2 regions of the Paenibacillus sp. FSL R7-0163 genome follow, and region 1 is predicted to be linked to the other one. Evidence: riboswitches for the same ligand, from Rfam matches in the RefSeq annotation. Region 1 holds a riboswitch; the other holds the start of a gene.
The links. Region 1 has a riboswitch for preQ1 ahead of queF (preQ(1) synthase). Riboswitches for the same ligand answer to the same signal wherever they lie in the genome.

Region 1 (4,435 bases):
ACGTTTTTCGCATAATCAAAATCCTTATCATCAAACACTACGACCTTCAAGCTATGCGTAGAACGACCCAGTTTCTCCATCTTACTCATGATGTTATCTAGCATTTCCCAATTCGTTGTCATTCCTGAGCTTGGAGGTTTAGGACTGATTGTCAGCACATCCACGTCATTGAACCAATCCTGCCATTTACTCCCCTGAGTTTCTATCGCTGCTTTTATTCCACGCTCATGAAGCAGGTTGATGAAGGTACCCATTCCTTCACCAATCAAGGCAGGATTACCGCCTGAAATCGTAACACAGTCGAAATTATCTCCAGCTAACGCCAATAATTCATTTATGATTTCTTCTGCTTCCATCATGCGAACCTTATTCTTAGCCGTACCATCCCAAGTAAAAGCGGAGTCACACCAGCCGCAGCGATAATCGCAGCCATAGGTGCGGACAAACATCGTCTTCACTCCAATTACCGCACCTTCGCCTTGAATAGTTGGACCGAACATTTCAATTACAGGAATCTTACTCACAGTCACAGCCTCCATACAAACGGTAGGATGGCCCTTCATCCGGAACATCTTCAGCCAGCACCTCTGCCCAAGAGGTTGGAGTCTCCCATAGCTTTACCGAGTATAAAGGCAACCCTGCTTGCTTAAGCTTGTAGGCAATATATGAAGACATATTCTCCACTGTGGTGCGGAAAGACAATAAGGCTACTTTGGAGCCCGTATTCGTTAACGTCTCTAACACAGGTTCATTTCCCATAGCAAGAAAAGCGTGATCTAAACGATCTACTAGGCTTTGTTGTACTGTCATTTTGATATCGCTAAAATCAATGACGAAGCCTTCATCCGAGTGGCCTTCCGCGGCCATAGGTTTGCCCTTAAGCACTACTTCGAGCTTATAAGTATGTCCGTGCAGATTGCTGCATTTCCCTTTGTGTCCCACTAACTGGTGTGCCGCATCGAACGTAAATATTTTGCAGACTGAAACCTCGTTAAGCATTAAGAGCCGGCCTCCATTCTCTCTGCCTCATATTGCTCAAGACCACGCTGACGCAATAGACAGGCTGGACAAGTACCGCAGCCACTGCCAATAATACCGTTGTAACAGGTCAGTGTGTGTTCGCGAACATAATCAAAATACCCCAGTTGATCGGCCATTTTCCACGTTTCTTTTTTATCCAGCCACATTAGGGGAGTGTGGATCGCAAACTCATAGTCCATAGATAAGTTCAGCGTAACATTCAATGATTTCACAAAAACATCACGGCAGTCCGGATAACCGCTAAAGTCCGTTTGGCAAACCCCAGTGACGATATGGGAGTACCCCAGTTGTTTAGCTAATATTGCGGCAAAAGATAAAAACAACAAATTCCGTCCATCGACGAAAGTACTTGGAAGCTCATCCCCTTCCCCAGCCACGATATCTATATCCTGACGGGTAAGTGCATTGGGTGCCAGCTGATTAAGCAGCCCCAGATCAAGAATATGCTGTTTTACATTAAACTTAGCTGCTATCTCTGTTGCAACTTCGATTTCAGCCGCATGACGTTGATTATAGTTGAAGGTAACTACCTGCACTTCCTCATACTGCTGCAATGCCCAAACCAGGCAAGTGGTGCTATCTTGTCCGCCGCTGAATACGACGAGTGCTTTTTTGTTCATATGAATCTCTCCTTATCACAAGTTGGAATTTAGCGGTTGTCCACTTTTTCTGGATAGAGGTCGTGATTGATTAAGCGGTGTTCCGCCATCGCCTCATACTTCGTACCCGGTCTTCCATAGTTGCAATAAGGATCAATTGAAATGCCTCCGCGCGGAGTGAACTTGCCCCATACCTCAATGTAGCGCGGATCCATCAGTGAGATCAGATCATTCATAATAATGTTGACACAGTCCTCATGAAAGTCACCATGGTTGCGGAAGCTAAACAGATACAGCTTTAATGATTTGGATTCCACCATTTTTTGTTCAGGAATATACGAAATATACAGCGTGGCAAAATCCGGCTGACCCGTTACAGGACACAAGCTAGTGAACTCAGGGCAGTTGAATTTAACAAAATAATCACGTCCGGGATGTTTGTTATCAAACACCTCCAGAATGTCTGGATCATAACCAAACTTGTACTGTGTTCCCTGATTACCAAGCAAAGTAACTTCTTGCATTTCCTCTTTCAATCTTCCTTCTGACACGACAAAAAACCCCTCTCTTTTCCTTCGGCCTTGGCCGGTAATGGAAAGAAGAACGAGATTTCGAAAACTTGGCTCCACTAAGAAGAAACGGAAGCAACGTCCGGATAAAGGACAGCAACCGCTTGTACTGTTTAATATATTCTTAGTTTTTTATAGAGGGAGTTCGCGAACCTCTCCTGCACAACTTTAGTGCAGACTTCTTCTTAAAGCATATTGCGTCTTGAACTATACCATGGGTAGCCCGCTCCTGACAAGTTCTACTCTTTACGTACGTAGAGTTTATGAAGTTCAAAAACAATGCCATTTGATCGTGAATTTCTTTTTAATGACATGAATTATTCATATGATTAATTAAGATGCGGCAAAAAAAAGGATTCAAACCCTAAGAAAAGGGTAACTTATTCATAATAATCTTCGAGCTAAGGGTGGGAGCATTTTATGGAACAAAGTATACAGCAGCTTATGGATTGGCTTAACAATCATTTGAATGAAACAATCGCTATTGAAAAGAAAGAACTTCGTGATTTGGATAAAGTTCACTTCAATTTAGAGTCCGTAGATTTCCGGAGTGCAGACGATGTTATTGATGAATATCTTGGAAGTGCACTGATATTAAGAGGTTTCGGCAGCACACTTAACGCCGATGGTGAACTGGTATCCCTGCCACAATCCACTTATGATTTAGCTGTTGAAGGTCTTCAAATCGTAGACTTAGCCGACCGCAAGGCAGAAATAACTACGGACAGAGCTAATTACACCCTTTCAGTAGATTAAACGAACATGATTATGATAAGCAAAAAGAGCCCACAGCGATTGCGGGCTCTTTTTGCTTATCATTTATTCTTCTCCAATGATCTCCACTTCAGTTTCCAGCTCTACACCGAATTTATCCTTCACAGTCGCTCTTACATGGTGGATTAGCCCGATGTAATCACTGGCTGTTGCATTATCTGCATTCACAATAAATCCCGCATGCTTCTTGGATACCTCAGCACCGCCGATTCTTGTACCCTGTAAGCCGCTCTCTTGAATTAACTGACCTGCAAAACGGCCTGGAGGCCGCTTAAATACACTCCCACAGGATGGATACTCAAGCGGTTGCTTCGATTCACGTAAATAAGTTAGTTCATCCATTTTTGCCTTGATCGTTAAAACATCACCGGAAGTCATAGCAAATTTGGCCTCAAGTACAATGTACTCACCGCTTGCGAACACGCTTTTTCTGTAACCCCATTGCAGCTCATCACCTTGCAGAGTTACCAATTGCCCGTTCTTATTTATAGCTAGTGCACTATGCAGGACATCTTTGATCTCACCGCCATAAGCACCTGCGTTCATATAGAGCGCTCCACCAACTGTTCCTGGAATGCCACAGGCGAACTCAAGACCCGTAAGCTCCTTATCAAGTGCATATCTGGAAACATCAATTATTTTGGCACCACATTGCGCATATAAGAGATTGTCGCGAATCCCCATTTCGGTCAGTCCTGCCGTTTGCAGAACGATCCCACGTACACCTCCATCACGGATAATCACATTGGAGCCATTCCCAAGTACCGTAAGGGTTATCCCATTTTGTTCTGCATATGTAACGATCTTTTGAATTTCATCATAAGTAGCTGGTGCAGCCAAAATATCAGCTTTGCCGCCCATTTTAGTGTACACGTGATCTTTTAAATTCTCATGACTTTTCACTTTTCCTGCAGTCATTAGCTGCTCTAGGTCATCTTGAATTTTGTCAATATTCATGTTTTCATGCTCCTTTAACCATGTATAAATGATGGTCCTTGATCTATTTTAAAGAGTTATTATGAAATTGTAGGCAACCACAACTGTAACAACGAACAGGCTCCCTTGTCAATGACGGGAGCCTGTTCGTTGTATGATTTTAGATGATAATTACACAGCTTTATAGGCAGCAAGCTCGTAAGGAAGACACAGTGGCACACCCGTACGTGGATCCGGAACGATATCCGCTTCAATTCCAAACACTTCCCGCAATACATCTGGTGTCATAACCTCAGTAGGTGAGCCTTCGCTAACCACAGTACCGGACTTAATCGCTACCATATGCTGCGCATAACGAGTAGCATGATTCAAATCATGCACGACCATGATGATGGTACGGCCTTCTTCCTCATTCAGCTTTTGCAATAGCTGAAGAACTTCGAGCTGATGCGCCATATCTAGGAAGGTTGTAGGCTCGTCAAGGAATAAAATATCTGTTTCTTGAGCTAACGCCAT
Region 2 (4,435 bases), 2.3 Mb from region 1:
TAGGAAGTCACGGATCTGTTCGTTTGCGTTACGGGATTGTTCAGACAGCTTGCGTACTTCTCCGGCAACAACAGCAAAGCCGCGTCCATGCTCTCCTGCGCGTGCAGCTTCGATTGAAGCATTCAGCGACAGCATTTGGATCTGTTTCGTAATTTCAGTAATGCTGTGAACGACTTCTCCGATCATTACTGAACGATCATTCATGATTTGTAATTGATCCAGCGACTGTAGGGAAGCACGTTCAACCTGGCGCATTTGCAGCACGGCACTTTGAGCAATTTCATTACCGCCACTTGCTTCAGCGGAAGCCTCACTGATTTGCTCCGTGACTTCATTCGCTGCTGAGGCAATACTTTGAATGCCTAAATTGATTTCTTCCATTGCTCTCGAGTTATCTGATGCACTGCTAGCGATAGTCGTACTACCTTTGCCGATTTCTACTACCGATGAGCTGGAGTGATCCGCCATATCGTTGAGAACCTCAACACGTTCTTTTAAAGAGTTGGAATCCGCAACGACAGTATTAGAGGTTACCAGTACATGTCCGATCATTTCTTTCAGGCGTTGGGTCATCGCTTGGAAGCTTACGGACAACTGTGCAACTTCGTCATTTCCTTTAACTGATAATTCTTCGGTGAAATCTCCCTCTGCGAGCCGGGCACTATAAGCTGCCAGTTTTGAGATTGGACGTGTTATACGCACACTCATAAACCATGCACCAGTTAGACCGATGATCAACGTCAGAAGTGTGATTCCGGCACTTGTCCATAGAATACTGTCTGTTTTTTCTTGAATGAAGCTTACGTCACTGCTTACACCGATAACCATCGTACTTCCGGGAATACCGATATAAGCTGTTTTATGTATACCATGTGCGTCGCTATATGTATCGCTTAGTCCAGTTTTTCCTTTAGAGGCTTGTTGCATTGCAGAGGATACGGTGACACTTTCTGCCCGTTGCAATTTTGCATCGTGATCTGCGGATAGAATCTCAGCTTCTTTCCCTTTCAGATTGACCAGAAAAATGGTTTCCACTCCATGTTGTTTCCTCTTTTCCTGAAAATAGAACTCGAGATTGGTGGCAGACTGATCGTTCTTATTTAGGGTTTGCTGGGCGTGCATTACGTTGAGATTCTTATATACGTCCTGAGCAGCGGCAGTAAGGATTTTGTTAATCTGTGGCATAACATAGCTGTTGAAGATATTGATGGAGATAAAGTAGAAGCTGGTGCTTAACAAAAGAGACGTGAGCAACAGAACAACAAATAATAAACGCGTGAATTTGCGACTGATCGAATGCTTGATACGAAACATATCGTTCTCTCCTTTTTTTATGGACGGTGAGGTCATTTCTTTTTTTGGTCTTCACTAGATACTCCATGCCAACTGCTGGAAATTGGCGACCCGAGATATATTCCATAGTTATGTCATATTTCTACTAAATGGATCGGGAATAAGGTGTTTGATACTATTCTATAGAATTAACCTCTGGATGAATAGTGAAAGTTTTGTCCTATAGAGCATTTTTTTCTGAAAAAAATGAATTATTGCTGACTATTTTAGATAATTGTCGAAAAAAAAGAACTGGAACTACCAATTTCATATAAAAATATTATTTTTATGGATTGTTTAGCGCTATTGTGATAGAGTATTAATGTTTTGTTCCAAAAATTTAATAATGTAAGCCGCGGTTCGTAACCATCCCGCGTAAACAAAACTAGGAGGAGTTTCAGTAATATGTTTAATTTGTTGTGGGGAGTTTTATTTGTTATTGTCAATTTTGCCTTTTTTCTACTCTGTTACCGCCTGTTCGGGAAAAGTGGAATGTATGCCTGGGTAGGTATTGCTACTGTAATTGCTAACATTCAGGTAGCTAAGACGATTGCTATGCCATTTGATATTGTGATGACACTCGGAAATACGATGTATGTCACTTTGTATATGACCAGCGATTTGCTTAATGAGAAGTACGGAAGAGCGGAAGCACGTAAAGCGGTCTGGTTTGGTTTCTTCACCTTGCTTATGACTACAGTCATTATGCAGATGGTACTAGTATTTAAGCCACAGGAGACCGATATCGCTCAGTCTTCTTTGGAGACGATTTTTGGGCTGATGCCTCGACTAGCTGTGGGTAGTCTTACTGCTTACTTCATTAGTCAGTTCCTAGATGTTCGGTTGTACTCTTGGATTCGTAAATATTACAGCACCTCAAGTCAGCTGTGGATTCGTTCCAACGGCAGTACGATGATTAGCTCCTTTGTGGATACACTTATCTTCTGCACCATTGCGTTTGCGGGCTTGTATGACTGGAATGTATGGCTTGAAATTTTGCTTACAACTTATCTAGCGAAGTTCTTACTAACCGCAGTAAGCACACCTATCTTATATATCGCCCGAACCTTTACTTTTGCTGAAGAGGGTACACCATCGACCGTTCAAAAGAAGGACTAAACAACAATACAGCCAGCGCGTACCGATCATAATCGATGCGTGCTGGCTATTTTTTTAGTTGTAAGATGGACTTAATAGTTACATGAAAATGTGTACATAAAAATAATATAAAGCTAAAATAAGCTATCATAGCAATTCTAGCGGGTTAGTCTAACAGGAGCGCCTGCGATGGCGCTTAACACATATACTTTAGTCTGGGCTGGACTTGCGGGGCAGTCCGATTGAAGAAAATGTATATAATTGGTAGTCACAGAAATTACGAACAGGTGTGATCAAGGATGAATCTAGTAGTTCCTATACTGCGTCATGCAGCACAGCAGCCCGACAGCATTGCCTTAACCCATGACCAAGCAAGTCATACCTATACAACATTAGTAGAAACGATGCGGAGAATCGCGAATGGCTTACAGCAAAAGGGTCTGAGGCATGACAAAATCGCGATTTTGTCTACGAATCGTATTGAATTTGTTGAGGTTTTCTTGGGGGCGATTTATGCGGGCTGTGTTCCCATTCCCTTAGATCCCAAATGGAGTGCTAATGAACTGCAGGTTATTATAGAGCAGTGCCAGCCGACAATGATTTTTGCCGAGCCGGAAGCCGCAAAGAATCTGGTTTTCAAGGATCAAGCGATCCCAACATTGACCTTCTCAAATGAACGAACAGGTTCCTATGATCAGTGGCTGGCTGCCCTGAAGCCGGAGGCTGAGTTGGATGAGACGAATGAATTATTATTTATTGGCTTTACTTCAGGCACAACCGGGTTGCCCAAAGGTTATATGCGTACCCATTTATCATGGTTAAAAAGCTTTGAGGTCTCGAATATTGCTTTTGAATTGGACGCTATGAAGGATGTTTTGGCACCAGGTCCATTTGTGCATTCCCTATCCTTATTCGCCGTAATGCAGAGTCTATATTGTGGAGCAACCTTTCATATCACACAAAAATTTAGTGCCACGAAGGTGTTAGAGCTGTGCCAGCAAATTCCGGGCGTGGTGCTGTTCGTCGTACCAACAATGATCGAATCCATGATGTTGCAGGCTGTACCTGGGCAGATACAGATGGATGCGATTATTAGCTCAGGTGCAAAGTGGTCGGAGTTGTCCAAGAAAAGGGGCATGGAAGTGTTTGGTGGAGCGCGCCTTTATGAATCCTACGGTTCTTCAGAAGCGAGTTATATTAGTTATTTGAATGTTCTGACCGAGCATAATCCGACCTCTATAGGAAAACCTTATCCCGGGGTGCAAATTTCCATTCGTGATGAACAGTTCCGGGAAGTCCCTACTGGGGAGATTGGGCAGCTATATGTGCGTAGTGATATGATATTTTTAGGCTACCATCAATTGCCGAATGAGACAGCAGCAGCTTTTAAAGAGGGATGGCTTATTTTAGAAGACTATGTTTATCAGGATGAAGCTGGTTATTTATATATGGCGGGACGTTTGAAGAATAAAATCATATCCGGAGGCCTGAACGTTTATCCAGAAGAAATAGAGAGGGTGCTGGAGTTTCTTCCGGAAATAGATGAAGTGATGGTGCTTGGCGTGCCTGACGATTACTGGGGAGAACAGCTGATAGCCCTCGTGAAGTGGAGCGGAGAACAGCACTTATCTGTCGACGAAATTAAGAATTATTGCCGCCAGTATTTAGCAAGCTACAAAGCGCCGAAGCAGCTGTTAACCCTGGATGAATTTATCTATACAAGCAGCGGCAAAATTGCCCGGCAAGCGATGAAAGACTATGTGAAAAGAGCGATGGTATGATAGAAGCAGTAATTGTCATGGCAAAACGTACACCGATTGGCAGAATGGGTGGCTTATTAAGTACACTTGAGCCGGAAGCATTACTGGCGCCGCTTATTCAGCATATTGTAGCCGAAACGAACTTGCCTAAAGAACTGATCGATGATGTCATTATTGGGAATGTTGTGGGCCCAGGAGGTAATATTGCCCGGGTAGCTGCGCTTGAAGCGGGGCTGCCTGTTTCG

Region 2: another riboswitch for preQ1. It lies ahead of NST45_RS21170 (queuosine precursor transporter); the one in region 1 lies ahead of queF (preQ(1) synthase).

What each region holds. Positions count from the first base shown of each region.
Region 1 covers NZ_CP150224.1:2,463,607-2,468,041, reverse strand. The annotation lists gene queE (7-carboxy-7-deazaguanine synthase QueE) at 1-524, opposite strand, end outside; gene NST45_RS10965 (6-carboxytetrahydropterin synthase) at 517-999, opposite strand; gene queC (7-cyano-7-deazaguanine synthase QueC) at 999-1,661, opposite strand; gene queF (preQ(1) synthase) at 1,691-2,164, opposite strand; PreQ1 riboswitch class I at 2,328-2,371, opposite strand; gene NST45_RS10950 (hypothetical protein) at 2,630-2,965, shown strand; gene murB (UDP-N-acetylmuramate dehydrogenase) at 3,029-3,940, opposite strand; gene NST45_RS10940 (ABC transporter ATP-binding protein) at 4,091-4,435, opposite strand, start outside.
Region 2 covers NZ_CP150224.1:4,810,753-4,815,187, reverse strand. The annotation lists gene NST45_RS21175 (methyl-accepting chemotaxis protein) at 1-1,314, opposite strand, end outside; PreQ1 riboswitch class I at 1,682-1,727, shown strand; gene NST45_RS21170 (queuosine precursor transporter) at 1,738-2,451, shown strand; gene NST45_RS21165 (AMP-binding protein) at 2,730-4,211, shown strand; gene NST45_RS21160 (thiolase family protein) at 4,208-4,435, shown strand, end outside.